DNA from 2 places in the Brevibacillus sp. BC25 genome. Region 2 is predicted to be linked to the other one. Evidence: riboswitches for the same ligand, from Rfam matches in the RefSeq annotation. Region 2 holds a riboswitch; the other holds the start of a gene.
What was found. A riboswitch is a leader RNA that binds a small molecule or an ion and turns the genes downstream of it on or off. The one in region 2 is predicted to bind cobalamin.
Positions count from the first base shown of each region.

Region 1: it holds a riboswitch for cobalamin, as region 2 does, so the genes downstream of both, metE (5-methyltetrahydropteroyltriglutamate--homocysteine S-methyltransferase) here and PMI05_RS05660 (energy-coupling factor ABC transporter permease) in region 2, are expected to answer to the same signal.

Region 1 is NZ_AKIX01000102.1:6,503-12,752, forward strand. It holds gene nrdE (class 1b ribonucleoside-diphosphate reductase subunit alpha) at 1-2,057, shown strand, start outside; gene nrdF (class 1b ribonucleoside-diphosphate reductase subunit beta) at 2,113-3,063, shown strand; cobalamin riboswitch at 3,150-3,349, shown strand; gene metE (5-methyltetrahydropteroyltriglutamate--homocysteine S-methyltransferase) at 3,494-5,776, shown strand; gene PMI05_RS23320 (acyl-CoA thioesterase) at 5,791-6,250, shown strand, end outside.
Region 2 is NZ_AKIX01000025.1:11,758-36,402, forward strand. It holds gene PMI05_RS05600 (4-hydroxy-3-methylbut-2-enyl diphosphate reductase) at 1-473, opposite strand, end outside; gene panE (2-dehydropantoate 2-reductase) at 533-1,462, opposite strand; gene glnA (type I glutamate--ammonia ligase) at 1,688-3,106, shown strand; gene PMI05_RS05615 (L,D-transpeptidase family protein) at 3,228-3,941, shown strand; gene PMI05_RS05620 (hypothetical protein) at 3,965-4,249, opposite strand; gene yjcZ (sporulation protein YjcZ) at 4,334-4,513, opposite strand; gene PMI05_RS05630 (hypothetical protein) at 4,535-4,936, opposite strand; gene PMI05_RS05635 (hypothetical protein) at 5,114-5,668, opposite strand; gene PMI05_RS05640 (hypothetical protein) at 5,879-6,373, opposite strand; gene PMI05_RS30975 (hypothetical protein) at 6,570-6,734, opposite strand; gene PMI05_RS05645 (energy-coupling factor ABC transporter ATP-binding protein) at 6,790-7,638, opposite strand; gene cbiQ (cobalt ECF transporter T component CbiQ) at 7,635-8,432, opposite strand; gene PMI05_RS05655 (energy-coupling factor ABC transporter substrate-binding protein) at 8,429-8,713, opposite strand; gene PMI05_RS05660 (energy-coupling factor ABC transporter permease) at 8,710-9,474, opposite strand; cobalamin riboswitch at 9,618-9,812, opposite strand; gene PMI05_RS05665 (quinone-dependent dihydroorotate dehydrogenase) at 9,945-11,036, opposite strand; gene PMI05_RS05670 (endospore germination permease) at 11,188-12,288, shown strand; gene PMI05_RS05675 (spore germination protein) at 12,278-13,654, shown strand; gene PMI05_RS05680 (Ger(x)C family spore germination protein) at 13,651-14,829, shown strand; gene ald (alanine dehydrogenase) at 14,892-16,016, opposite strand; gene PMI05_RS05690 (CdaR family transcriptional regulator) at 16,148-17,386, opposite strand; gene PMI05_RS05695 (helix-turn-helix domain-containing protein) at 17,468-18,037, opposite strand; gene PMI05_RS05700 (MFS transporter) at 18,264-19,565, shown strand; gene PMI05_RS05705 (ornithine cyclodeaminase family protein) at 19,583-20,569, shown strand; gene PMI05_RS05710 (response regulator) at 20,635-20,988, opposite strand; gene PMI05_RS05715 (hypothetical protein) at 21,108-21,299, opposite strand; gene PMI05_RS05720 (BMP family ABC transporter substrate-binding protein) at 21,468-22,478, shown strand; gene PMI05_RS05725 (ATP-binding protein) at 22,484-24,304, shown strand; gene PMI05_RS05730 (S9 family peptidase) at 24,301-24,645, opposite strand, start outside.

The sequences.
Region 1 (6,250 bases), on a different contig from region 2:
TGATGCAGCGTGGCAACGACGGATTTTATCAACTGGAAAAGGATCGGGAAGCGGTTGCGGTCTTCATGGAAGAAGTGCAGTCCAACACGATGACTTTTGGCAGTGTCAAAGAACGCATGGACTATTTGATCGAGAATGACTTCTATGAAAACGTCTATGAAACATACACTGTTGAGCAGGTCGATGAAGTTTTCCGTTTGGCCTATGACGCTGATTTTCAATTTGCTTCGTACATGGCTATCTCCAAATTTTATAAAGATTACGCCTTGAAAACGAACGATAAATCGATGTACTTGGAGCAGTATCCAGACCGGGTGGCCGTAGTGGCACTGTCCCTTGGACAAGGTGACTTTGAGCTAGCCAAGCGTTTAACTGTCTCTATGATGGATCAACGCTTGCAGCCGGCGACCCCAACCTTCCTGAATGCAGGCAAAAGCCGCCGTGGAGAAATGGTCTCCTGCTTCTTGCTCGAAATGGATGATGCACTGAACTCCATCAACTTTATTTTGGGAACTTGTATGCAGCTATCCAAAATTGGCGGCGGTGTAGCTGTGAACCTGTCCAAGCTTCGCGGACGAGGAGAGCCGATCAAAGGCGTCGAGGGCGCAGCAAAAGGTGTTATGCCCGTTCTCAAGCTGTTGGAAGATGCGTTTTCCTACGCGGATCAAATGGGGCAACGCAAAGGCTCAGGAGCAGCGTACTACAACATCTTCGGCTGGGATATCAACGAGTTTCTCGATTGCAAAAAGATCAATGCGGATGAAAAAGCACGCATCAAAACGTTGTCCATCGGCCTGATCGTACCAAACGTTTTCTACAAGCTAGCTGAGGAAAACAAGCCATTGACTGTGTTTGCTCCGTACTCCGTGTACAAAGAATACGGCGTGCATCTGGATGATATGGACCTCGATGATATGTACGAGGAGCTCTTGGCAAACGATCGCATCAAGAAAAAGACCGTCATGAGCGCACGCGAGATGTTGACCAAAATCGCGATGATTCAAATGGAATCGGGCTATCCTTACATCATGAACAAAACGAATGCGAACAACAACCATGCGCTGAAAGATCTTGGTTCAGTGAAAATGTCCAACCTGTGCACGGAAATCTTCCAGTTGCAGGAGACTTCGACGATTAGTAATTACGGAGAGATGGATATCATCCGTCGAGACATTAGCTGCAATCTGGCATCGCTCAATATCGTCAACGTGATGGAGCGCAAAATGATCCGTGAATCCGTCCACGAAGGAATCGAAGCCATTACAGCCGTGAGTGACATGACGCGTGTAGAAAACGCTCCAGGCGTTCAAAAGGCAAACCGTGAGCTGCACTCCGTAGGGCTCGGTGCGATGAACCTGAACGGCTATCTGGCAAAGAACAGAATCGCTTACGAGAGTGAAGAAGCGAAGGATTTCGCTCGTACGTTTTTCATGATGATGAACTTCTACTCCTTGGAAAAAAGCATGGAAATTGCCAAGGAAACAGGCAAGACCTTCTTGGGCTTTGAACAATCGGAATATGCAAAAGGCACTTATTTTAACAAGTACTTGACGAACGATTACAGCCCGCGGACGGAAAAAGCAAAGCTTCTCTTTGAAGGAATGCACATTCCGACGCCAGAGGATTGGGCGGACCTACAGCAAAAGGTGCAAAAGCATGGCGTTTACCATGCGTACCGTTTGGCGATTGCACCGACACAGAGCATTTCCTACATTCAGAATGCGACTTCTAGCGTGATGCCAATCGTTGAGCATATCGAAACGAGAACATATGCCAACTCGACGACGTATTACCCGATGCCGTACTTGTCGCAGGAAAACTATTTTTACTACAAATCCGCGTATGTGATCGATCAATTCAAAGTGATTGATCTGATTGCCGAAATTCAAGAGCACATCGACCAAGGAATTTCGACTGTGCTGCACGTAAACAGCAATATTTCAACCAGAGAACTGGCTCGCTATTACATTTACGCAGCGAAAAAAGGTCTGAAGTCACTCTATTATACGCGTACGAAACATTTGACTGTAGAAGAGTGCATTAGCTGCGCTGTTTAGTGAACTCGATTTATAAAAGGAAAAGCATCAAGCAAATAGAGAAGAGGAACGCCATATGAAAGCAGTCAATTGGAACAGGCCGGACGACGATTTTACGATGACGTTTTGGAATCAAAACATCATGCAGTTCTGGACGGATGATGAGATTCCGCTGTCAGATGACAAGATGGCCTGGATGGAGCTCAGTGCGACTGAACGGGATACGTATAAAAAAGTATTGGGCGGTCTCACCTTGCTGGATACGGTTCAGGGTGGAGTAGGAATGCCGAAGATCATGGAGCATGTCGATGGACTGCAAAGAAAAGCGGTTCTCGCCTTCATGGGCATGATGGAGCAAATCCATGCCAAATCGTACAGCAGTATTTTTACAACGCTGGCATCGACTGAAGAGATTGACGGTATTTTTTCGTGGGTAGAAAACAATCCACATCTGCAAAAGAAAGCGGCCCTCATCTCGAAACGCTATCAAGAAATTGAGAAACCAAAAGACTTGTACATGGCGATGGTAGCGTCCGTCTTCCTGGAAAGCTATCTGTTTTACAGCGGATTCTTCTATCCGCTCTATTTGGCGGGGCAAGGCAAGATGACAAGCAGCGGGGAAATTATCGATCTGATTGTTCGCGACGAGAGCATCCACGGACTCTATGTCGGCGTTCTCGCGCAAGAAGTATATCAAGGTCTGAGTGTGGTCGAGCAGACCGCAGCAAAAGAGGAGCTGTATGCTCTTTTGCATGAGCTGCAAGAAAATGAGGAGGCTTATACGACTTCGTTGTATACGGAAATCGGATTGGCTGACGAAGTTCATGTGTACGTGCGCTACAATGCGAACAAGGCTTTGATGAATCTGGGACTGGACCCGCTATTCCCGGAGGAAGAAGTGAACCCGATCGTACTGAACGGCATTCGCACGCAGACGAAGCAGCATGACTTCTTCTCGAAAAAAGGAAATGGTTATGTCCGCACGCTAAACGTAGAGCCGTTGACCGATGATGATTTTACATTTTAGTATGACAAAAAATGGAATATGTGTTACTGTATGAACAGTATGCTGCCCTGCTAGTTAACTGGGGCACTTCACAGAACCACGATAATTTCATAGGAGTGGGAACAGGTTCTTTGGTGATCAAGATCGACCAAGGATGAAAAGGGAAGTCGGTGAGAATCCGACACGGTCCCGCCACTGTATGAGGGGAGTCGGCACATTTATCAGCCACTGATCCAAACGGATTGGGAAGGCATGTGCAGATGATGATCCCAAAGTCAGGAGACCTGCCTGTTTCGACGACACTGCTTAACCTACGGGAGATAGGGAGGTGTTAGGATGCTGTGATCTCAGTGCTTATTTGGCATTTCTAACGTTCTTTTTGATCGTTGGAGATGCCTTTTTTATTGGGCGGATTCAAGTCAAGATCGAATAAAGAATGGAGAGGAAGCTCATGAAAAGCAGCAATTTGGGATATCCACGGATCGGGAAGAACCGCGAGTGGAAAAAGGCATTGGAAGCATTTTGGGCAGGCACTATCGATGAGGCAAGCCTGGTACAGCAAATGGAGCAAATCCGTCACCAAAACCTGTTGCGTCAGCAGGAAAAAGGGGTCGAGCTGATCCCTGTGGGTGACTTTACGCACTACGATCACATGCTGGATATGGCTGTGATGTTTGGGATGGTCCCCATGCGTTATGAATACGAGAGAGGCCCGGTTTCATTAGCCACATACTTTGCCATGGCTCGTGGTTCGAAGGAAGCTGTCGCCAGCGAAATGACGAAATGGTTTAACACGAACTACCATTATATCGTCCCGGAGTTTGGTGAACGACAACCAGCCATAACCGAGAACAAGCCTCTCCAGGCATACTTGGAGGCTAAAGAAAAGTTTGGCATCATCGGAAAGCCCGTCATTGTAGGCCCGTATACGTTTGTCAAATTGTCCAAAGGGTATGAGAAAAACGAATTTGAAATCGTCGTGGATCAACTCGTTCCGCTTTACATAGACGTTCTCCGCGAGTTGGAGCTGCACGGCGTGGAATGGGTGCAAATCGATGAGCCTGCATTTGCACTGGATGTATCGGAGCATGATCGCGCCATCATCAAACGTATCTATGCGCAAATCGGTCAAGCACTACCACATCTACAGTGCATGCTGCAAACCTATTTTGAAGCGGTGGATTGGTACGAGGAGCTGATTTCCTTACCGGTAAAAGGAATTGGTCTTGATTTTGTACACGGAGCGATGCGCAATCTGACCAATCTGAAAAAACACGGGTTTCCAGCAGACAAGATTCTCGGAGCGGGAATCATCGACGGTCGAAACATATGGCGTGCGTCCATTGAGGAGAAGTGGGAGCTGATCAAAGAAATTTCCGAGATCGTTCCGCTCGAAAAGCTGTGGCTGCAGCCGTCCAGTAGTTTGTTGCACGTACCTGTAACGGTTGAAGCAGAGAGCGACTTGCCAGTGGAAGTCATGCCTGTATTGGCGTTTGCCGACGAAAAACTGGGAGAAGTACAGCTCTTAGTCCAAGGATTCCGATATGGTAAGTATGTCATTTCGAAAGAGATCGCCCAAAATGAAGCGGACTTGCTGAAGCTGGCATTATCTCCAGCGAGGAATCGTCGAGAAGTGCAGAATGCTTTACGTCAAATAGCTGCTGCAAAACTTGAACGAAGTGTTCCTTATCTCGAACGTCGAGAGATTCAACAAAATACGTGGAAGCTGCCACTGTTGCCAACTACAACAATCGGAAGCTTCCCGCAGACGGCGGAGGTTCGCCAAGCCCGACAGCAGTTTAAAAAAGGGAACTGGACAGTGGAGCAATATGATGTTTTCATTCAGGCACAAATCAAGGAATGGATCGAAATACAAGAAGAGCTCGGTCTGGATGTCCTCGTCCATGGTGAGTTCGAACGAACAGATATGGTAGAGTATTTTGGCGAAAAGCTCGATGGCTTTTTGTTCACGAAAAACGGTTGGGTGCAGTCATATGGCTCGCGCTGCGTCAAGCCACCTATTATTTACGGAGATGTGGAGTTTGTAGCACCGATGACGGTCAAAGAAAGTATGTATGCAAAATCATTGACCGCCAAGCCAATGAAGGGTATGTTAACTGGCCCAGCAACCATTCTGAATTGGTCGTTTGCTCGAGTCGATATCTCCAGACAAGAAGTGTGCGAACAAATCGCTTTGGCATTGAGAAAAGAAGTAGAAGCATTGGAAGAGGCGGGGATTCTCATGATTCAAGTGGATGAACCAGCGCTGCGCGAAGGACTTCCGCTCAAAAAAGAAGAGCAAGCAGCTTATCTCGAGTGGGCTGTCAGAGCGTTTCGTTTAGCGACTTCCACCGTTGCGCCGAGCACCCAGATTCATACACATATGTGCTATTGCGAATTCCATGATTTCATGGATGTCATCAGCGAACTCGATGCCGATGTGATTTCGATTGAAACTTCCCGCAGCCATGGAGAGCTCGTGTCTGTGTTCGAAACAGGTACGTATGACAAAGGCATCGGGCTCGGCGTATACGACATCCATAGCCCACGAATTCCAGCTGTCTCAGAAATGGAAGATATGGTAGCACGAGGTGTACAAGCGCTTCCACCAGATCAATTTTGGATTAACCCGGATTGCGGGCTGAAGACAAGAGGGAGAGAAGAAACCGTTCAGTCATTACGAAACATGGTTGCGGCAACGAAGGCGATTCGGAGTCGTTTGACAGCCCAGTAGGGAAGGTGCACACGATGAGAGGAGCCACACCACAAATGATGACAGACGCACGACCGATCCACCAATCGAGAACCTTTTTGACTGATCTCGTCTTTCCACCGGATACCAATCACCACCACACCATTTTCGGTGGGAAAGTCATGGCATATGTAGACAAGATCGCCTGCATCGCAGCCATGCGCCATTGCCGTAAACCTGTTGTCACTGCGTCCAGCGATTCCTTCGATTTTCTCGCGCCAATCAAGACAGGAGAAGCGATCAACCTGGAGGCTTATGTCACCTGGACTCATAAGACATCGATGGAAGTATTCGTGAGAGTGGAAGCGGAGAACTTGTTGACCGGGGAAAAGCGCATGACAGCACGTGCGTATCTGACGATGATTGCCCTCGACGATCAAGGAAAGCCGACGCTTGTCCCGAATGTCATTCCCACCACAGAGGAAGAACGCAATCAGTATGAAAAAGCAAAGGAAC
Region 2 (24,645 bases):
TCGAGCGCGTTCAGCTCTTCCAGCTTTTGAACAAGATGTACGTGATCCGGCGCGATCCCCATAGCGCCCTCTGGCTCTGGATGTCCTTTTTTGCCGATGTAGAGCACATGATAGCCTTCTGCTACTTTTTCACGGATCAAATCATGTGTCTTTGTTACATCCGGGCAAGTCGCGTCGACGACGGTCAAGCCTTTATCGCGCGCTTTCTTGCGCACCTCAGGAGACACCCCATGGGCAGTGAAGATTACTGTTCCTTCATGGATCTGATCCAAGAGAGCCAGTCGATCCTCTCCATCCAATGTTTTTATCCCTTGTTTTTCAAACGCCTCGACGACGTGAGCATTGTGTACGATCATGCCCAAGATATGAATCGGGCGGGGCAAGTCAAAGTTTTGCGCTGTTCGCAGTGCCAAGACCATGGCATCCACTACACCGTAACAATATCCACGGGGGGAAATCTTGATGACTTCCATCTTTACCCCTCCTACTTTTTATAATGCGTGAGCGAAAGCATTTCACCCCGTATTATACCTTATTTGTCTCCTGCACGCTTCTGTTCGTAAACCTTCAGATTATTGTAGACAACTTTTAAAAGTGGCGTGGACAAGCCATTTTGTTCCGCTCTCTCCAAGAGATAGCCTTGCAGATGATCTGCTTCCACCGAAAGGCCTTTTTCCATATCACGTAGCATTGAAGATTTCGTTTGAGGACGCTGATTCTGGAAAGTCTCCATCTGCTTGTCGACGATATCCGGCTTGATTGGTGCCCCCAAAGCGTTCATAACAGAAGTGATTTCCTCAGCGAGCTGACGTGTCAACTCTACGCCCCAAGCCGATTCCCGGATAGGACCGACAGCGGAATTCATCAGTGTGGTAATACCGGAAAACGTCGCAATAAACAAGTATTTGTGCCAGGCTTCCCGTTGAATATTTGCGCTTGCACGCATCGTTCCATTGATCTTGGAAAAAGCTTGCTCAATTCGCTCTACACGCTCGCTTTTGCCGCCTTCCCACTCACCGAAAACCGTATCATGAATAGGACTTGTCTGCACGACATCTCCGTCAGCATTCAGCGTCGTCTCAATGAAACAAAGACCTCCGAGCACACGCTCCCGGCCAAAACGATCCCACAGCAGCTCCATATGCGCAATTCCATTCAATAGTGGAATGACGACCGTGTCCTCGCCTACGTACGGAGCGATGGCATCAACGCTATCTTCTAGCGTGTAAGCTTTGTTGGACAAAAGCACAACATCAAAAGGTCCTGCTTCCTCCCCTGCTTGAATCAGTTGTGGCTGTTCCAAAAGCAAATCCCCATGAATGCTCTGAATGCGCAAGCCTCGCTCCTGCAACTGTTTGTATCTACGTTCGCGCACAAGAAATGTTACATCTACCCCAGATTCAACCAGCCTGCCACCAAAATAACCGCCAATGCCCCCCGCTCCCAGTACGAGAACCTTCATCTATATCGCCTCCGCGTTTATAAGTCTTGGTTTGTCTACATTTTATTAGAAAGTAACCATTTTCTAAACCCCACAATATAATGTTAGAAAATCTGACAACAAACGTCAGAAAACCTCTTGACGAACAATGTGAATTGTCGATATAATTCGGAATATAGAAATTAAGGAAAAACCGAACGTTGATAATGAATTCGTAAATTTAATTCGTGAATGGAGTGAATCATGTTGGATATGAAAACAGTCTTGTCCACAATTGACGCAGAAAAAGTGGAATATGTAGATTTTCGCATCGTTGACCTGCTCGGCCGCCAACACCATGTCACAGTTCCTGCCTACGCGGTAGATGAAGGAACATTCCGCAATGGCGTTGCATTTGACGGCTCCAGTCTAATCGGCTACAAGTCCATTGAAGAAAGCGACATGGTAGCGATGCCCGATCCAGCAACGGCCTTCATCGATCCATTCGTAGAAACCAAAACCATGAATATCATCTGCAACATCGTCAATCCAGACAACACCGTCTACACACGCGATCCTCGTGGCATTGCACTCAAGGCTGAAGCCTATCTGCAACAATCCGGCCTCGCTACCGCTGCTTACTTTGGTCCAGAATCCGAGTTCTTCCTCTTTGACAACGTACGCTATGCCTCTGGTCCGTCCGGTTCCTTCTTTCACATCGATTCAGAAGAAGCTTTCTGGAACACAGGAAAAGAAGGACAAAACCTCGGCTACAAAGTACGTAACAAGGGAGGATACTTCCCTGTTCAACCAACCGACTCCCAAATGGATATCCGCAATGAAATGTGCACGTTGATGACGAAATGCGGCATGTATGTGGAGCGCCATCACCATGAGGTGGCAACAGCCGGTCAAGGTGAGATTAATTTCCGTTTCGATACACTGACTCGTACAGCAGACAATTTATTGCTGTTCAAATACATCGTGCGCAACGTAGCTGCCAAACATGGCAAAACTGCTACCTTCATGCCAAAACCAATCGTTGGCGACAACGGATCTGGTATGCACGTTCACCAAAGCTTGTTTAACGGCGATACCCCGTTGTTCTATGAGCAAGGCGGTTACGCAAACCTAAGTGAGACTGCGCTACACTACATTGGCGGTATTTTGCACCACGCCCCTGCTCTGATCGCCTTGACGAACCCAAGCACCAACTCGTTCAAGCGTCTAGTTCCCGGGTACGAAGCACCCGTGAATTTGGTCTTTTCCAAAGGAAATCGCTCTGCTGCTGTTCGGATTCCGATTGCTGCGGTTACGCCAAAAGCGTCTCGCATTGAGTTCCGCACCCCGGACTCTACTGCTAACCCGTACTTGGCTTTTGCTGCCATGCTGATGGCTGGCCTCGATGGAATCAAGCGCAAGCTCGACCCGCGTGAACTGGGCTTTGGCCCAATGGATAAAAACATCTACGACTTGTCCGATGCAGAAAAACACGAAATCAAGAGCGCTCCCGCCTCTCTCGGAGAAGCACTTGTCGCACTTGAACAAGACCATGACTTCTTGCTCGCGGGAGATGTCTTCACAAAAGAAGTAATTGAAGGCTGGATTGCACAAAAACGCGGTGAGATTGAGCAAGTCGAGCGGACTGTGAATCCGAAAGAGTATGAGCTGTATTACGACCTATAAGCAAAGAAACAGCCCTTCTCAGCTGAGGAGGGCTTTTACATGCTCCCGAATAAAACGCTGTTTCCATACACAAATTAAAGTTGTACTGTGAAAAAAACAGATGATCGGATGAACATTTACAATGGTGAATCGAACGATAACTCGCTTGCTCATTTGTTTCGCTGCAATACTTCTCCTAACCGTAAGCTTTCCTGTTGAAATAGAAATCGGTCAAAAAATCGTTTACGCCGAGCATTCGTTACCAATCATAAGCGACCAAGGGATTATTACGATTGAGGTTTATCCTAGAAAACATAAGTTAATTGTCAAAAAGCATGGAAAAACAGTAAAAACTTATCAGGTTGCAGTTGGTAATCCTTCTACACCTACACCAGTTGGAGAATACAAAATCATATCCAAAGGAAAAGATTGGGGACCCTCATTCGGTCCACGATGGTTAGGCTTAAACGTCCCTTGGGGAATTTATGGCATCCACGGCACAAACAAGCCACACTCCATCGGACAGCATTTGAGCCATGGTTGTATCCGCATGCGAAACAACGACGTCATCGAACTGTTCAAGATGATTCCACTCGGAACAAAAGTAACGATTTATGGTCATATATTGGGGGACCCGAGCCACGACCCTAGAGATTTAGCCGAAGGCGATGTTGGTGGAGATGTACAGCTCATCCAATCTCGATTGAAGAGCGCTGGTTATTATCACGGGGTATGCGATGGCAAGTTTCGATCCTCGACAACTGCAGCTCTAAAGAAATTTCAACGGGATCGAAAGTTAATACCAAACGGTGTCGTGTCCAAAAAGGTATACGAAGAGCTTGGATTGCTGGAATAAATCCCGACAAGATTCGTGATACACTACATGAACCTTCTAAACATGCTTCCAATCCCATTTGTTCCTTGGAACGTTCTGAATACCTCGTTCGCTATGCGTACACCATTTAAAATGGAATCCATATCAAGGTTTAGATTTGAAACCCTTGGCGCTCTAGACTCTTTTCTCGTCCTACGGCTTGTTTTTGCCCACTCTTGATAATACTGACCAAGGGATTCAGGATTTTTTTGCAGCTTTCTGACCGAGACCTTATTTGACTTGAGCCAGTCAGAAAACTCTGGGGTAAAACCATTGATTTTTCTAGCCACTCTTCACTCTCACCTCGTTTCATAAATGAATAATGCAAAGGGATTGTATGTCCCTTTGCATTACTCTTTTGCTAAACCCATTTCCTAATCACAATCACATCCGACAATGACAAGCAAAACAAACAATACCAGGATCAGAGCAAAGTCATCAAAGCCATTAAAGAAACCCATTCTGCCTCCTCCTTTCCTTAGACACAGTACTGTATGCGTATCGCGGCTATTTTGCCTGTACCATGACCTACTAAGCAAAAAGGACGCAAGCATTTGCCTGCGCCCTTTTTCATGCTATTGAAGTCCGATTTGCGATTTTACTTGCAGAACCCCGCCTTGGAAAGAAAAATTCGCATTTGCCCCAATCGCCCCTTCTCCCTTATACATGTAGACGATCGTGTGTCCTTCCTCTCCCTTTTTCCCAACCTCAGCAAGCAGTTCGCCTTCTCCGCCCACTATTTTTTTTACTTCCTCCAAGCTCATCCCATTTTCAATCTGTTCAAATTCACTCTTCGTGATCGTTGCTTTCTCTGTCACTGCAGGAGCAGTCGCTTCTTGTGCTGGTGTAGCTGGCGCGGTTCCTTCAGCTGGAGCCGTGTCAGCTGGCGTTGTTGGAACAGGTGCTACCGTATCCGTTGATTGCCCGGAGCTACATCCAACCAACATGATGGCGAAAGCCACTATGAAAAAAGCCATTTTTTTCAAAGAAATTCCCCCTAAATTGAAATAAATCTCTCCTACCATAATCCAAAATATGACTACCAACAAGAATAACAACCTGACAATTCTCGACAAATACGAATAACACATGTACGACTTTTCAGGCATAAGAATGCAAAAAGAGCCTAGTTCAAGGCTCCCTTTGCGTTGTAATTACTCTTTTACATAAAGCTGATACATCTCGGTTTCTTCATCAGTTGCTTTTGCGATTCGAAAAGCTTCTTCCACGCTTTTCTTGTTTTGAATTACCTCGTAGAAAAAGCGCAGTGCGAACATCAGCGCAGAATTTCCGTCTGGGTAATCCTCTGGCCCGATATACGTCTGGCAACCACTGTCCAGAAAGGCCTTCGCTAATTCGGGATCACCAAGCGAGCATCCGTTACCTAACACGATTTTTCCATCCAGCTTGGCAAAACGCCTTACCTCGTCAGGACCAAAATCACCCTTTGGTTCTCCTTCCTCATAAACGTCCTCGCCCAGTTCTGGCATGATGAGGCTTCCCTCATCGCCATGGAAATTCAGAATAATCATGTCGGTATTTGGGTATAGGTCGCTGCCATTCAATACATCGATCAAATCGCTTGGTCGACCAATCCAGTACGTAAAGACTCGAGCTCCAAAATACTCAAGTGTATTTCGGATTGCTTGGCTATCCAGGTCCGTATCCGGACCGACTACTAAGGCAACATTCATTTCAGGTTTACTCATCGTGATATTCCTCCATATTGTTGTAAGTGGTTTTTATTTGTGGGTAGACAAAACCATTTACATGGAGGGGGTCGGGCCAACTGGTGAATGGCAAGACGTTACTTTTTGATCATCAAGTAGGAAAACTCCTCTTCAATTGGAATATTTGATAAATTTTCAGTAGTATATCATCCGAAACTTGGCATGTAAAGTTGCTCTACTAACAAAAAACTACGCAAACCCTTTTTTGATTTTGGACTTCATATCACGATACAGCTCTCCGTATGTAATCGCATGCTCGATATGCGAATAGGAAAGTACGGAATCTCCATCCTTGCTCTCGCAGCACGCAAAGAACAAACTTTCCATCAGATTGTGATTTTCGATGGAATTGGTAATATGGACGCAATCCTCAATCGAATCATGAGCGTCATGCTTGTAAAAAAGAAACGTCCCTTCCTTGAACGCCCCTTTTTTGTTGGCGTCTTTCCAAATGAGCATGCCCAAGGTAATAAAGTACCCTTCCTGGAAACGGATGACGCCTGTAATAACAGAATTAATCGTGGTCGGAATGATCGCAATCGAGTCATTGAGCTGATTGACGTATTCATACAACACTTTATTGGATTCTCGAAGATCAGCGATTGGTACATGAAGAAGCTGCTTGTCTCTTAATTTTTCTACGAGTTGCTGAACACATAGCGTCTTATTCAAAGTTGAAATCACAACCTCATCACTTCTCCCATTGTAAGTAAGTGCCTTCTTTACGTTATTCGTGATGAATGGACATATCCCTACAAAATTCGCACAAATCTTCTTACCCGCGGTCAAGATTTGCTCTACCGTGAATATTACTTAAACCATCCCATGTAAAAAAGCCCTTCATGCCTTTATGTGGCGAGAAGGGCTTTTTGGCGCAAATTTACGCCTTTCCTTTTAAATAATCATCTTTTAGCTTCTTTTCCTGCTCGTCGGTAGTCATCTCTTTCTCCAATACTTGATACATCAGTTCATCCTTTACATGGCGAGAGATTCCTTTTTCCTGATGATTCGGGACCGATGTGCTCGTGATAGAGTCTTGTTCCATACTGTGTACCTCCATGGCTTTTTGGGGTTAGCTTACCCGAAAGCGCCCACTCCATTCACCAAACCCGCTGAACACTGAGCATTTTTCGCAGCTCGTCGACCGAACGGGGAATATTTCCGCCAAGTTCCCGCTTCCACTGCTCAGGCAGTGCCTCCCACACATCAACGAGCAACGGCATACCCAGATGAAGACTCTCCAGCATAGTTCTATTTTCCAATGCCTCCTGCGGATCTCCCGCGAACACAAGCCTGCCTTCATCCATGATGCAAATCCATTCTGCCCATTCAAAGGCAATATCCATATCATGTGTCGCCATCAAAACAGTCGTTCCTTGCCGGTGAATGGTATCGAGCTCCCGCAGCAAATTTTTTGTCTGATAGCGATCCAGATACGCAGTAGGCTCGTCCAATAGCAAAAGCTCGGGCTCCATGACCATGACCCCCGCGAGTGCCAGACGTCGTTTTTGTCCCAGGCTCAAATGATGAATCGGAGCTTCTGCCAGCTCTCTCAATCCGAATGCATCCAGCACCTTTTCTACCTTTGCCCGGATTACGTCCTCAGGCAGCTTCTGATTGCATAAACCGTAGGATATATCTTCCGCGACCGTGCTTGCGATCAGCTGATGCTCGGGATCTTGAAAGACCAAGCCTACCTTTTGCGTCATCTCTTGCAGTGCGGCTCGTTTGTATACAAGCGGTTTCCCCTTCCACAGCACCTGTCCCTGCTGTGGCTCGATGATCCCGTTTCCATGCAAGAACAAGGTCGACTTCCCACAGCCATTTCGTCCCAAAAGGACACATTTTTTTCCCTCTGGAATCCATAAGGACAGCCCTGACAGGACGGGTCCCCGCCCTCCCGAATACGTGTACTGCAAATCGATGAACTCCAACAACCTTGATGTCATAACCACCAACCTCCTGTCCACCACTCAAGCAGTACCAGCAGCATACAGCCTACGATTGACTCCCACTCATAGCGTCGCGAACGAGCATGTGTATGAAACGAGAGCACCTGCATGCTCTCCCCGAAGCCTCTAGCCGCCATTCCTTTGTGCAAAGCTTCGTATTTGCGCATTGCTCTGACAAACAATTGCGCAACGAGAACCCCTGCATCTCGAAGCGTCGCGCGGAAGCCGCGGTGACCTCCCCGAGAACGTTGGGCAATCCATAGCTGGTGAGAAATCGTTACCAACACAAAAATAAACCGATACATGATCATTAATAAGTCAGTCACAAGGACAGGCATACGAAGCCGGCGAAGTACCTGCAAGGTTTCAGCAAACGGCACGGTAAACAAAATGAAAGCAAAGCAAGATAAGCTCGCCATGGTACGCCAAAACAAAACCCAAACTTTACCAAATGATGACATAGGCACATAGAGCACATACGAACCCAACTCCCATGCTGCCACGACCTGGACGTGTACTTCTCCTGCTCTCGCCCCTTCTACCAATAGGGCAGGGAGCCCCGACACGAAAAACGAGAGCGACACGATCATAAAGGCACAATAGATACGGACAGGAATACGGGCATACACCACTACCCATACCGTCATCCAAACAACGACGGCCATCTGCATCCATACATGTCCCACCAAGACGAGTAGTAACAATGCACTCGCCAGCAATAGCTTATGAGCTGGCGGCAGACGTTTCAGCCTGTTTTGATAAGAGAGAGAATCAGGTTGCAGCCCGTTCATTTTTTCCGTTTATCCAACCGACCTTTGTACAAGCCTACAGCGTAGCCAACCACTCCCGCTCCCAACGCCGCCTGCACCGCAAACAATAGACTCTCCGTCTCTCCCCCTGGTGGTTCTATCAGCGGTTGAAACCACGGCTCGTAGTTCGGAGCAATTTCCTTGATCGCTTCCTCTGCCACGCCGTCTGCGCCGCCAAATTCCGAATCCTGCACCAGCAACAGCGGGACAATCGCGAGTACGATTACCCCCAAGAGTAAAAGCCAGTTCCATCCTTTTTTCACAGCGATTCCTCCCGTTTGAGCAAACGAAGCTGTGTAAGCTCTTTTGCGTTGTAAGATAACAACCAGTTCCAAACGAGGACGGTCAACAGACCTTCACTGATTGCGAGCGGTACTTGCGTGAATGCAAAAATTCCTGCAAATTTGGCAAACGAGGCCAACACTCCACCAGATTCAGCTGGAAATGCGAGTGCCAGTTGAATCGAAGTCACCACATAGGTAGCGAGGTCAGCCAAAGCAGCCGCCGCAAAAACAGCCAGACGTTGGCTTCCGTTGACCTTCATGATCATCCGATAGATTCCGTATGCCACCAGTGGTCCTACTACAGCCATGGATACAGCATTTGCCCCTAGTGTAGTCAAACCTCCATGTGCCAAAAGCAAGGCTTGAAACAAGAGCACCATGCTCCCTAACACAGACATCGCAAAAGGCCCAAACATAATGGCGCCAAGCCCCGTCCCAGTCGGGTGAGAGCTGCTACCTGTAACCGAAGGGATTTTCAATGCAGATAAAACAAACGCAAACGCTCCAGCAACGCCAATAAGGAGCTTCATTTCGGGATGTTCTTTTACAATCTTGTTAATCGAGCGAATCCCAAGAATAAAAAATGGCAAGAAGACAGCCCACCAAAATAAGGCCCAGGATAATGGCAAATACCCTTCCATGATGTGCATCGCATGTCCTGTCTCTGGTTCATTGAGCAAAAAATACAGGACAAAGCCCGCGATCATCAGACAAGTCGATACGAGACGAGATCGATTCATGTTCATTCCTCCTTCACTGACTTTTGTTCTTTGCCTACAAACAAAAAAATCCCATCCATCAATGGACGAGATGTGCACACAAAACAACAGACTGACTATACAGCCTCATTGCCTCGTATTCACCGCTCCTTTCCGCGAAGGTTCTGTGGGTGTGGCTACTAGGTAGGTCTCCTGGCTTCCAGATCTATGCGCTCTTTGTCCTTCCCCATACGAAAATGAGTGGTTTCCTTCTCAAAGAGAGCTCCCTGGTTACAGTGGCGGGACCGCTCGGGACTTTCACCCGATTCCCTGTTACCCTTTATGCGTCACATAAAGGCACCTAACGCCGACAATATGAAATTGACAGACAATTCATGTTTGTCCACATCATTATACCGGATCACTACATAAATCGGAAGAATATAAGCAAAAACGCATAAGTCGATGACCCACTACAAACGGAGCCATCTACCTATGCGTACTTGTTCTATCTATTCTTTTGCGTCTACGCCAATTACTTCACTAATATGTTTAAAACCATCGCGCTGCATGAGCTTGAGCAGCTTTTTGTTAATTTGTTTGGCGATACCTGGGCCCTGATAAATCATCCCCGTATACACCTGAACGAGACTGGCTCCTGCTCGGATTTTCGCGTAGGCGTCTTCGCCGTTATAAATACCTCCGACACCGATGATTGGTACCTTGTCTCCTACTTCTTGATAAATCTCCTTCACCCAAGCAGCGGAACGCTCCGTAAGAGGTCTTCCGCTCAAGCCACCAGCTTCCTCGGCAAATCGATGTCCGGAAACCGCCTCGCGTGACAGTGTCGTATTGGTAGCGATAATTCCGGAAATGCCTTCTTCAACAGCAGCGTGAACAACATCACGCATGTGCTCATCCGACATGTCTGGTGCTACTTTCAGCAATATCGGTTTTTTCTTGATGGCACGCGCTTCCATTTCGGTCGCCTTTTCCCTTACTGCACGCACCAAATGACGCAAGCTCTCTGTTTCCTGCAAGTCACGCAGATTCGGGGTATTCGGAGAGCTGATGTTAATGACGAAATAGTGACCGTATGCATAGAGCATGTCCATACATTTGATATAGTCGATGGCCGCCTCTTCATTCGGCGTTACTTTGTTTTTCCCAATGTTAATCCCAATCGGAACATCTGAGTATGCGTAACCGACCAAATGCTGGGAAGCCAAATACGCACCGTGATTGTTGAAGCCCATCCGGTTAATGACAGCTTGATGTTCCGGCAATCGGAACAAACGCGGCTTCGGATTGCCTGGCTGCCCCTGCGGCGTCAACGTCCCGATTTCCACAAATCCAAAACCAAGAGCACCCAACGCATGATAGACTTCTGCATTTTTATCAAAACCGGCTGCAAGTCCGACTGGATTCGGAAACGTCATTCCCCACAGCTTATTCTCCAACCGCTGGTCTTTTACCTGATAGATCATCTTCAGGATGCTTTTGCCTGGAGCAGAATCCTCCACCAGCCTTAAGGCACCAATTGTCTTTTCATGAATCTCTTCCGCATCTTGCTGGAACAGATAATTTCTTATGAGCTGATACATCGGCTGCACTCCTTACTCTGTTTCTACCTTTTTACCTCATAGTAGAATACCATACTTTTTCGGACGGATGTAACCTTTATACCTGATACATATTTCCAAGCAAGCAGGCAAATCCTAACAGCACCACCACGCACAGGGGGATAAGTCTTTCATGAAAGTGGACGGAAAAATCGGGATTGGTCAAGCCATTATGGTGATGATGCTGACGATCGGCATTACGAACCACGTAACCGTCATCCCCCTCTTATTGAGTAAAGCCGGAAGAGATGCTTGGTTGAGCGTGTTGCTTGCTGGTATCCCCTTTTCCTTCTGGGCGTATCTGCTGTTTGTGATTAATCGAAGTTTGGATCAACAGTCTTTGTATGAATGGATTTCACAACGGTCAGGAAAAATCGTCAGCAATCTCTTGCTCGTTCCAATCATGATTTGCCTGTATCTTATGGCGCTAACGAATCTGATCGATACGCAAACTTGGACAACCGTAAACTACTTGCCTCGAACACCCGAGTGGGTGACCGCTTTAGCCTTGATTGGGCTATGTGTACTCGCTTCTATTGGAGGTATGACCTCCGTTGGAATCACCGCAGGCGTCTTGCTCCCCATAGTCGTGTTGCTCGGATTTTTCGTTGCTTTTGGCAATATTCCCAAAAAGGATTATAGTCTTTTGCTCCCGCTTTTCCAGAACGGTTTTCGTCCGCTGCTACATGGGATGCTTTACGTTGGCGGCGGTTTCACCGAGCTGTTTCTGCTCCTGTTGCTCCAGCATCACGTACGAAAGCCGTTTCGACTCGTACACTTTTTTGTCATGCTCGGTATCACGCTGCTGTTGACACTCAGCCCACTGACAGGGGCAATTGCAGAATTTGGACCTGTGGAGTCCTCTCGTCAACGTTTTCCTGCATTTGAACAATGGCGGCTACTCACGATCGGAAAAGACATCGAGAACATGGAGTTTTTCTCGATTTTTCAGTGGCTTTCTGGTGCTTTTATTCGAATAACGCTTTGCCTGATTCTTTTAGGAGATTTGATCACGATACGAACCCGAAAGCAACGCAAATTCATGATGCTGTTTTTCGGCGGAAGCATGATTGCCCTCACCAGCCTCCCTTACAGCGACATGCAATTCGTAGCCTTCTTATCGCGTGTATACTACCCACTTTACTTCGTCATCATGGTTGTTGTCTCACTCGCGCTCATCCTGATATCCCTGCGCAAACCATCCAGACAGGAGGGGGCCCCTTATGACCCTTGAAGAGGAACTGCGGGAAAAATTCGCGCATTGTGCGGACGTCGTTTTTTTGCGCACGGTCACATCTGAGGACCAGCCTGTATTGATGCTTTATTGCGAAGGACTTGCAGACGTTCGTCAATTACAAGATACGGCCTTGCCGCAATTGGAGCGATTTCTGGCTATTGGTGATTTGCGTTCCCTGCCTCTTTTTCCGCTCTTCACGAATCCAGAGTTGTGGGTTGAGCGACTGTTTGCAGGAGATTTGCTGATTTTCATTGGAGACTCCCCGCCATTCGCCTGGGATATCTCCAATCGGCCGGAGCGTGGCCCTGAGGAAGCCAATACAGAGATATCGATCAAAGGTCCCCGCGACGGCTTCGTCGAGGATCTTTCCACGAATGTGGCTCTCATTCGCAAGCGTATGCGAACCATTACCCTGGCCTATGAGCCTTTTATTCTCGGAACGCGCTCGCGTACAAGAGTTGCGATGATGTATATCACGGATGGGGTATCTTCGGATCTCGTGGAGATGATGCGCGAGAGGCTCCTCAATTGTAGGTCAAAAAAAATCTTGAATAGCGCTATCCTGGAAAAATTACTCAGTGACAACACTCGTTCGCTGTTTCCGTTAGTTGATTATACGGGACGTCCTGACTTTGCGATTTACATGCTGCTGCAAGGTAAAGTGATCGTGTTGATAGACGGCTCACCCTTGGCAATCGTGGCCCCTGTTACCTTGCTCGAACTCATCAAATCTCCCGAAGATGATCAGTATCCGGTTACTTATGTATGGCTGGAACGCATGCTGCGCCTGGGTGGATTTTGGATCGCGATCTTTTTGCCTGGCTTCTGGATTGCCCTGTCCGCCTATAATATAGAGCAATACCCTTTTCAATTGCTCGCTACCGTTACACAAGGCCGAAAAGGGCTGCCGTTTTCCGCGCCGATGGAGCTTTTTATCATCTTGTTTATCTTTGAATTTCTGCGTGAGGCAGGTGCCCGTTTGCCCAAAAACGTCGGGCAGACACTGGCATTAGTCGGAGCACTGATCATCGGGGATGCTTCCATTCGTGCAGGACTGACATCGCCCTCGATGCTTTTTATCGGCTCCCTTACAGTCGTTGCCTCCTTCACACTGGTCAACCAGGCATTAAGCGGAGCCGTTACCGTGGCCCGTTTCGCTGTTTTCTTCCTTTCCGCAACCATCGGCATGTATGGCTTTATCCTCGGGATGATTGCCATCGTATACTACTTGTCTACCTTGACCTCCTTTGGCAGATCGTATATTTTGATGGGTTCATCCAACTCCTTGTCCACACTGTTCATTGTCTTGTTCAAGACCATGACCAGTTTTTTTCGGACGAGATCGGGTGGCGATCATAAATGAAGTGCATGCGGATTGCTTCTGCTATGCTGCTGTTGGCAACGACTCTTCTTAGCGGCTGCTGGGACCAGAAATCGATTCAGGACCTTCGCTACTTATCTGCAATTGGCATTGATTACGTCAACAATGAATATGTTTTATACGCCCAATCCACCGATTTGTCTACCGTCGCCAAGCAGGAGTCATCAACCACCCTTCAAGCACCACCTGCGACCATTTCGATCGGAAAAGGGAAAACGCTACAGTCTGCCTTTGATAACCTGCAAAAAAACGCACAGGTACCCGTGTTTCTAGGCTTTGTATCCTCCCTCGTATTTCATGAGCGTCTCTTGCAAAAGGGCGTTACTACCTCCCATGATATTATGAATCGATACGGTTTGATTCGTTACACCAAATGGGTATTCGGAACGCGGGAGCCGATTGACAAAGTATTAAGCGCTCATTCTTTGGTCGGATTTTCTCCATTGGACTCTCTCTTGCATCAGCCAAGAGATGTTTACGAGCAGCGTTCGTTTATCGAGCCGATCCAATTTTTTCGGTTTATCTCGAACTATTGGGAGCCATCAAACACCGTGTTATTGCCAAACATCACGCTGTACGAGCGTTCGTGGAAAGAAAATAACCGTTATATTTCTCGTCTCTCCATCGATGGCATCCACGCCATACATCGTGGAAATTGGCAGCGTTACTTCCCCAATCGTGATTTAATGGGGATTCGGTGGATGAATAGTGACACGAAATTTGCTGGCCTCATTGTGAGACAAAACAACATTCCCAAAGCAACAATGCGCATTGAGCATGTCAAATTGGACATCACTCCGATAACCACCGGGGACCATCCTCGTTATCAGGTCAATGTTCGACTAAAGGGGTTCGTTCGTGAAATGATGAGTACGGTTACGCCTGCTTTCGTACGGAAAAACTCTGAAGAACAGGTAGCCGAGCAAATTCGCGGGACGTTTCTGAAAGGAGTCAAGGCAGGGGTTGATCTGTATAGCTTGGAGGAAAGTTTGTTTAAAAAAGACTATCAGGCTTGGCGAAAATACGAAATACGCAAGCGAAATAAGCTCACACCTGATTCCCTGACCCAAATCCAGGTGCATATGTACTTAAGTGATTCCGGAAAAATGAAGATGGATTCGGTCAAATACCCTGACCCGCTTGGGCCGAATGAATAATTAAAAAACTGCTTGCCGTAAGCTCGGGCAAGCAGTTTCTTCTTTACTATTTATCGTTGAAGCTAGTTTTTCACCAGTAAAACTTCTTCGATAGAAGCATATGGCAGGTTATGCGCATCAGCTACAGCCTTGTAAGCGACTTTGCCGTCGATGACGTTTACGCCTTTTGCCAATGCTTTGTTGTCGCGAATTGCTTGTGCGTAGCCTTTGTTCGCCAATTGTACAGCGTAAGGAACGGTTACGTTGGTCAGGGCCAATGTAGATGTACGAGCGACTGCACCAGGCATGTTGGCTACAGCGTAGTGAATCACACCGTGCTTCTCATAGGTTGGCTTGTCATGAGTTGTGATGCGGTCAACGGTTTCGATCGACCCGCCTTGGTCAATCGCAACGTCTACGATCACAGAACCAGGTGCCATCTCTTTTACCATGTCTTCTGTTACCAGGCGTGGAGCACGAGCACCTGGAATGAGTACAGCTCCTACCAGCAAATCTGCTTTTTTCACAGCGTTTGCGATGTTGAAGGAATTGGACATCAGCGTTTGAACGCGGCCTTGGAACAGGTCATCCAGTTGGCGCAGACGGTCTGCGTTTACATCGATGATCGTTACATTTGCACCCAGTCCAAGCGCCATTTTTGCTGCGTTTGTCCCTACGATTCCGCCGCCGATTACGACTACCTCGCCTTTTGGTACGCCTGGTACGCCACCGAGCAGAACACCTTTTCCACCGTATTGCTTTTCCAAGAATTGCGCGCCGATTTGAACGGACATGCGGCCTGCTACTTCAGACATCGGCATCAACAGAGGCAGAGCGCCATTGTCGAGCTGGATGGTTTCGTAAGCGATTGCAATCACTTTTTTATCGATCAATTCACGAGTCAATTCAGGCTCTGGTGCGAGATGCAAATACGTGAACAGAATCAGACCCTCGCGGAAATATCCGTATTCAGCAGCGAGTGGTTCTTTTACTTTCATTACCATGTCAGACGCCCAAGCCTCTGCTGCTGTTTCTACGATCTCAGCGCCTACTGCCTTGTAATCTTCATTCGTAAAACCACTGCCTTGCCCTGCACTTGTTTCTACACGAACGGAATGTCCGTTTTGTACCAGAGCAGCTACACCTGCTGGGGTAATGGCTACGCGGTTCTCATTATTTTTAATTTCTTTTGGAATTCCAACGATCATGATAAGTATGTCCTCCTTGGAAACGCCAATTTCTTTGCGGTTACTATTATTGTACAGCGTATCCTCGGGCATACTCCTTGGAGATTCCTTTAATTTTAGCGTCTTTTCATTTGTGAAAATTCACAAACAAACTACTGTTCCCCATCTAATTTGGCTATTTTCAACTCTAAATATAAGGCAGCCCGCTGGTTCATATTGTCGAGATCGACACGCATGATCTCCTCAATTCGTCTCAGTCGGTAGCTCAACGTATTAATGTGGATATGCAGGCGCTCTGCTGTCTTGTTGACCTTGCCAGCGGCATCCAAAAAAGTCTCCAATGTCGTCAAGAGCGTGGTCTGGTTGTCCCGATCGTACTGTCTGAGCTTTTCCAGCCGTTCATTCTGGTAGCCCTGCTCCTCTTCCCACTGCTTCAGTTGTAGGAGGTATCGATAAATCCCAAGCTCGTGGTACCCGTGAATCCCCTCATTTTCCTGCGGAAACAGCTTTTTGATCTTGAGCGCATGCAGCGCTTCCCTGTAGCTTTTCACAATATCTGTATACGACTTGTAATCTCTTCCGTACCCGGCAATCACCTGGCGTCCTTCCGTGACATGTGCTTCGAGCTTGCCGAGCGAGTCGGAAAGGAACTGTTCCACCTTACGAATGAGTACGTCACTCTTGTCTTTTTTTGCATCGGACAGACCGATCAATAAGATGATTTGCGAGCCGTCGACAACCCAGAGCAGCTTGTCACGCATTAATAACGGATACAAGTACTGGTCCAGACGCGCTCCTGCCGCTTCAATAATACAAATTAGATAAGAGGTTGGAAGCTGCATCTGCAAGGTGTCCGCTTTTTGGCGAATGACAGCCTCACTGCTGTGATTCCCCAGTAACAGCTCCCACAGAAATTCCTTGCGTCGCTGCTCCTCCGCCTTGCGTTTTCCCTGCCGTTGGATGAGACGTGAGACGGCTACGCGTGCTGCCTGACGAAGAATTTCATCATCTTCCCGGGTAATCGGTCGATTCACCTCTTGTGCCCAAATGTAACCGAGCACGTCGCTCCCTCTGCGAATGGCAATCGCCACACGTTTCCCCAAGCCGATTTCGTCCTTGGCCGGGATGTGTACGGGGTCGCCTTGCGTTAACAGCTCCTGAAATACGCCGTCCTTCCAAAGGCGCGTCAGCACTTTTTCCGGTACCCGTCGCCCCATGATGGTAGACCAGCGCGCTTCATCTGTGCTTTCTCCGTGTGAGCTGTAAGCAATCAGTTTATGATCGGCATCTTCAACCGTAATCGGATTTTGCAAAAGTTCTCCAATGACATCAGCTAATTCCTCGATATCAGCATGCTGATACTGTTGAAAATAGTTAGGCTCTACGGGCACACTTTCACCTCTTTACCGCTCTTTTCTACGCGTTCCTCTATTATAGTAGAAAACATGACTTCGCTAAACGCTCTGTCTCAATTAATAAGAAGCGGTCGGAATCATGTCGCTGTCATGCGAATTGACACAAAGGAATCTGGTGACCTCGCCTGTACGGTTCACCCAATTGTGCGGTACGGATGAATCCATATGAATGCTGTCGCCGGGGAACAAATCATGCTCCTCTTCCCCCAGCAAAAGAGTCAACACACCCTCGAGGACGTAAATAAACTCTTGCCCCTTATGTACAAAAGGCGTGCCTTTTTCTCCATACGGTGAAAGCGTGACGAGAATCGGTACCAGCGACGGATTCGTCAAATCACCGGACAGGTCCTCATACACAAAAGGCGCATGCAAAAGCCCAGATCGCTCTTTGCTCGCCCTGCGTACCTGCCCATTCCCTCCACTCGACTCACCCGAAAAGAAATAGCCTGGGCTCACTCCCAAGGCTTCCGAAATTTTTTTCAATGACTCCAGCGTGATGGATGACTTCCCACGCTCTACTTGGGACAAAAAGCTGATAGACAGCTGTGTTTTTTCTGCAATTTGTTTGAGTGTCTTCTTCTTGCCGACACGAAGCGATTTGATTAATACACCAATGGTAGGTTCCATTTGCATACCTCGCCGTAAAAAGGATAGGTCTATCATACTCTTTCTCGAAAAAAGTTGTAAAGTTAGCATAAGTATCAACTTTTACTATTGCTACAAATTATATTACATTTTATAATCTTTGTTATTATCAGATTTGTAACCGCTTTATTTTTAAAAAATTGAAGTGCTACTTCACTCATAAATTGAAGTGATACTTCAATATCTACCGACAAAGGAGGATTACCCGATGGCATTACAAACACAAGCCGACGTTTCCAAAAAGGTTCAAAACAAAGCATTGGTCGCGAGCCTTATTGGCAGCTCCATTGAGTGGTTTGACTTTTTCCTGTATGGAACCATGGCATCGCTCGTATTCAACAAGCTATTTTTTCCTTCGTCAGATCCAGCTGTAGGCTTACTGCTCTCTTATCTCTCATTTGGTCTTCCCTTTTTCATCCGGCCTTTGGGTGGCGTGATCTTCAGTCATATCGGGGACAAAATCGGTCGTAAAAAGACGCTGGTCTTGACGTTGTCGCTGATGGGAGGCGCTACCGTCTTGATCGGTTTGCTGCCTGATTACAATGCCATTGGCGTCTGGGCTCCGATTCTTCTCGTCCTGATGCGTTTGATTCAAGGCTTGGGGATCGGCGGTGAATGGGGAGGTGCATTGCTTCTCGCCGTAGAGTACTCCGGCAAAGGCAGACGCGGCTTTTTTGGAAGTATCCCGCAAATGGGTGTAACAATCGGCATGCTGCTCGGTACGTTGGCCATTTCTTTAATGAGTGCGCTTCCCGATGATCAATTCATGTCTTGGGGCTGGAGAATTCCGTTTCTGTTGAGTGCAGCACTTGTCTTTTTAGGACTCTGGATTCGCAATGGCATCGATGAAACACCAGCTTTTCAAGAAGCAAAAAAGACGGGGAACATTGCGAAAGTTCCCATCGTAGATACATTTCGCTATCACTGGAAAGCTGTTCTGATTGCCGTCGGAGCCAAAGTGGTAGAAACCGCGCCATTCTATATTTTCTCGACGTTTATTATTGCCTACGCGACGAACTACTTGGGCTACGACCGAATAACGGTACTCAATGCCGTGACGATCGCCACATTAGTGACAACCATCGCGATTCCGTACATGGGCATGCTGTCCGATAAGGTAGGCAGAAAGCCATTGTATATCGTGGGAACTATAGCGATGATGCTGTTTGCATTCCCTTACTTTTATATGCTGTCATTGAAATCAGCTCTCTGGCTTACCGTCGCTACAGTCATCGGACTCGGGATTCTCTGGGCTCCGGTCACAGCTGTATTGGGTACGATGTTCTCCGAGATTTTCAGTACGAATGTACGCTATACTGGGGTAACGGTTGGCTACCAGCTCGGCGCTGCTTTGGCGGGCGGTACTGCTCCGCTGATCGCTACTGCCTTGTTAAACTCCTTTAACTCGTGGGTGCCAATCGCTTTGTACATTGTCATTTCCGGGGTTATTTCTCTCATTGCAGTTTCTGCTACGAAGGAAACAAAGGATTTGGATTTGGACGAATCCTGATGGAAAGGAAGAATGAGATGCTAGTATTAAGCCGTGAAAACATTGAACAAATCTATACGATGAAAGATTGCTTGGAAGATGTGGAACAAGTCTTCCGTGAGCATATGCTGGGAAACGTCACCACCCCTGTTCGTACTGCCATTGACCATCCAAAATACGGAGCAACCAGTCTATATATGCCGTCCTATTTGGAAACGGACGATTACGTAGCGGTAAAAATCATCAGTATTTTCCCGGAGAATCACAAGCACGATATCAAAGCACTCCAAAGCGTGATCGTGTTGACCGAAGCAAAAACTGGACAGCATGTGGCAATGATGGACGCGAGCCTGTTGACGATTATGCGCACAGGTGCAAGCAGTGGTGTTGCAACCAAATACTTGGCAAAAGAAGATGCACAAAGCTGTGCTGTATTGGGATGCGGGGCACAATCCATCGGACAAATTCAAGCCGTCATGGAAGTCCGTCCGCTGACAAACATTTATCTCTATAACCGCACACGTGGGAAAGCGGACGAAATGAAACAAACACTACTCTCGCTCTACCCGGAGTGGCAAGGCCAAATCACGGTTATGGATGACGCCAATGAAGCGGTTGCGAATGCCGAAATCGTGATTTGCAGCACCAAGGCTACCAGCCCGTTGTTTGATGGAACACGCTTGCGTCCTGGTACGCATATTAATGCCATCGGTGCTTTTCTTCCCCATATGCAGGAGGTCGACTTGACTACTGTACAAAACAGCAAAGTCGTGGTCGATACACTCGAGGGAGCCCAGCACGAAGCCGGCGATCTGCTCATTCCGATTGAACGCGGCGAATGGAGCTTTGAACAAATGCACGCTGAGCTGGGAGACATTCTGATTGGGAAAAAGCCTGGCCGAGAAAACGATGAAGAAATCACGCTGTACAAATCCGTGGGTATTGCTTATTTGGACACAGCCGTTGCCAAAACGGTCTATGAACGTGCGAAAGCAAACGGCATTGGAACAGAAATCAGCTTGTAAATCATGGCTTATAAAAAACAGCCGCCTTCCCACCCGGGCTTTGGCGGCTGTTTGCTTTTTCCTATCTACAAAAGTCGTGCGATTGCATCGAGCATCTGCTCTTTTTGAAAAGGCTTCACGACAAAATCACTCGCTCCTGTTTTCATCGCTTCCAGCACCTTCTGCCGGTGCCCGATTGCCGAGCAGATCAAAATTTTGGCATCACGGTCAAAATCCAAGATGTGGCGCATGGCTTCAATCCCGTGCATGTGCGGCATGGTAATATCCATGGTGACAATATCTGGCTTGAGCTCCTTGTACTTTTCAATTGCCTCCAAACCATTGCTCGCTTCTCCACAAACTTCATGTTGTTCGCCTAGCATATCCGTTAGCACCCTTCTCGTGAAGGCTGCGTCATCTACTATCAGCAATCGGGCCATGCAGTCTTATCCCCTCGCATCTCGCTTGCTATTCTACTTCCTACTTTTGCAGAAATCGCAAGGCTTGTCCACGAGAGAAAATGACTTCTTTTGTCGAATAGCGCGAAATCCGATCGGTATTATGAAATAAAGCCGATTCGCTCGCTGCTCTCTTTCGAATCGCTGTCGCTGGCGGGCTCAGCTGTCCCATTCGACGCCAGAGGACTATCTGGTTTCGGGTGTGGAGTGGTCTCTCCAATCTCCGGTCGATCGACCTGTGTTACCTCATCTGGAATATGAATCTGGGGGATTTCCACCATATCGTTTTCCATCGCGTGTACGCCTCCCTTCTGTTCCCGCTATGCAGGATGTTCTCCATACGATTAGCCTGTCCGTATCCCTTTTTTCCATGCACAACCTTCACAGAACCGATATAATAGGCATGACGTGTATTTATATTTTTAAGTGGATTATGCTTTTTTTCTATGGAGGAATCCCGCATGCCAAAGCTGCTGCCATTTCCCGTCTTATTTACTGGTTTGGTAGTCGGGCTGCTTCTGCTCATTACCAGTCAGTTCGTTACAAGCATGAAGCATCTCGATAAAGTCATAAATAAAAGCAGCCATTCTTCTGACAAAGTGCGTGTCGCCCTGTTGTTGGAGGGCCCCACTTATGATCAAGGCTGGAACAGCAGTGCACTGGAGAGTATGACAGAACTGCAAAAAAGATTTAACTTTTCACTCGAAATCGCTAATAATATAAAACCGGAGCAGATCACGAAGGTGGCTGAGAAATATGCAGCCAACGACTATGATCTCATACTCGGTCATGGCCTCATCTTCTCTGAACCTTTTACAGACGTGGCGAATCGGTATCCGAAATCACACTTTGTTTCCTTTAACGGAGAGGCTCCGCATCCGAATCAGACGACGATTCGTTACGATATGAAGCCTGCCGGCAAGCTCGTCGGTATCCTAGCCGCTAAAATGACGAAATCAGATAAAGTCGGATACATCATGGTAGACAAGCCCACAGAGTTACTTCAAGTAGAGGGCTTTATCGATGGCGTGAAAAAGGCATCGCCCCAAACCACTATCGTTGTGGGAAAAGTTCCTGATTTCAATGACATTGAGGGGGCCATTCGCACGACTCGCGACATGATTTCACAAGGTGTGGATGTCATCTACACCACAGGCGACAGCTTCAATCTCGAAGTGATTACAGAAGCGCAGCGCGCAGGAGTATTCACCATCGGATATATTGCCGATCAGCGCTACATCGCTCCAGACTACGTGCTTGCCTCCATGATGCAGGATGTTCGTCAGTGCTACCGCATCATTACGGAACAGTTTATTCAAGGGGACCTCCCCAATGGAAAAGTTATGTACGGACTTGCCGAAGGAGTCAACCATCTCAGTCAATTCGGACACATGGTGCCAGCAGATGTACGTGAAGATTTAGAACGGGAACTGAAAAATCTCATTCCTTCCCGTGGCTCGTATGGAGGTTAATCAGCATGCCCCTTTTCAGCAATCTTGGATTTCAGAAAAAAATCATGCTCAGCTATCTCGTAATGATGCTTCTCATCGGTTGCGTAACGACCCTGTTCAGCTATCAAATGACCAAGGTCACCTCTGATGAAGTGTATTTGACGCAAAACCTCTTACCGCAAACGAGCGCCTTACTGGAAGTCAAAAACCAGATTTACACCAAGACATATGCGTTGAACATGTATACATTGACACGCGACGAGTCTTACCTGGATCAGTACTATACAAATCTGATCGATACCGCTCGTTTTTCCTCGCTTCCCAAAACCGAGGCGAACAGTGGCTTGTTTACCATTATTGAATCGATATCAAAACTGGACTTTATTTTTTTGAACAAAATAAATCCGTTGCTGCAAGCAGGGAATGTTCCCGCCGTCAGCTATGTCCTTTCCAATGAAGTACAGCCATTGCTCGACCGGTTGGAACGAGATCTGTCCTTTTCACTCAATCAGCTGGAGTATCAGACGAACAAAGAGTTTCAGAATTCGAATGAGAGCATAAAAGTCTCGTTGATCCTGACGTATTCGGTTTCCGTAGCCTCTATCTTGTTTGGGCTATTCTGTACGTTTTACTTCCGAAATGAGCTGCTGCGCCCGATCCAGTCTCTGATGCAGCAAGCGCGTGAAGTATCGAAAGGAACATTCGGCCAACAAATCGTCTATACCCATCAAGATGAATTCCTTGAGTTGGCGCAGGAGTTCAATAAAATGTCGAGCAGCATCGCCAATCTATTCGCACAAGATGAAAGGCAACGGCAAATTTTAACCGAAGAAAAAAACATCCGGGAGCAAATCTTAAACTCTCTGCCTGTTGGGATTATTACCCATTCCCATGCGACAGTCGGTCTTCATGTAAACCAGCTGGCACAGCATTTGGTCAAGCTCGACGATCACGGTTACCCCGTATCCAAGGTTTCCTTTGAAGCACCCACATGCAATGAGCCGACCCCCTGGTTCGTCAATCGCAAAATGACCTTGTATAAAAAAGACGACACGCCATTCATTGCCCTGGTCTCCTACATTCCTTTGCACAATCATCACCACGATCAGGAAACGGGGTGGATGGTCGCCTTTTTGGACATTACGGAACAGGAGCAAATTCAAGAGTACTTGAATCAATCCGAGAAGCTGGCCATGGTCGGTCAGCTGGCAGCGGGAGCCGCTCATGAAATTCGCAATCCGCTAACGGTCATCTACGGCTTTATTCAGCTATTGGAACAGCGTTTATCGAATCAAGAGCGCGATTTATACTACTTGCCCTTGATCTTACAGGAAATTGAACGGGTCAACCGCATCGTGACGGAGTTGTTGATGCTCTCTAAACCGTCCAAGCCCGATTATCGCGAGGTTGCGCTAACAGGTGTCGTTCATTCGATTCTTCCCTTGATGAATGCCGAGGCCATGCTGCATGGGATTGAAATCGTAGACCGCTGTGATCCGAGCATTCGCATTCACGTCGATGTCGAGCAATTAAAGCAAATCCTGTTAAATTTAATGAAAAACAGCATTGAAGCCATGAAAGACGGCGGCGTTCTCTCCATTGAAAGCCGCCTGGACGAACAAGCTGTCCATATTCATGTCAAAGACACGGGAGAAGGCATTTCCCAAGAGTATCTGGTGCGTATATTCGATCCGTTCTTCTCCTTAAAAGAGGATGGGACAGGTCTCGGGCTGCCAATTTCGCGTCGAATGGTTGAAAACCACGGTGGGGAGCTGCACGTGAACAGTAAGCTGGGGAAAGGAACGGAAATCATCATCACGCTACCGCTTACTCCAAAAGAAGATTAGACTTGCGCATCCAGCCAAGCGAACATCTTGCGCGTATACATCTCCATATCTTCTCCGACAAACAGATGGCTGGCCCCTTGCGCCAGCCATTTTTCATACGGTTTACCTGCCCGCGTCAGCGCATCTGCCAATTTATGAGCATGCTCCACTCCCACATTCTCATCTTCCGTTCCATGTATGATCAGCACAGGGCAAGAAATCTCGTCCATCCGATACAAAGGCGTCCGATCGCGATAGGCATCCTCCTGCTTGCGCGGGTGACCGATGATTCTGCGCAGCATCCTTCTCAGATCAACCCGCTCCTCATAGGTCAAAAACATGTCGCTGACGCCGCTCCATAC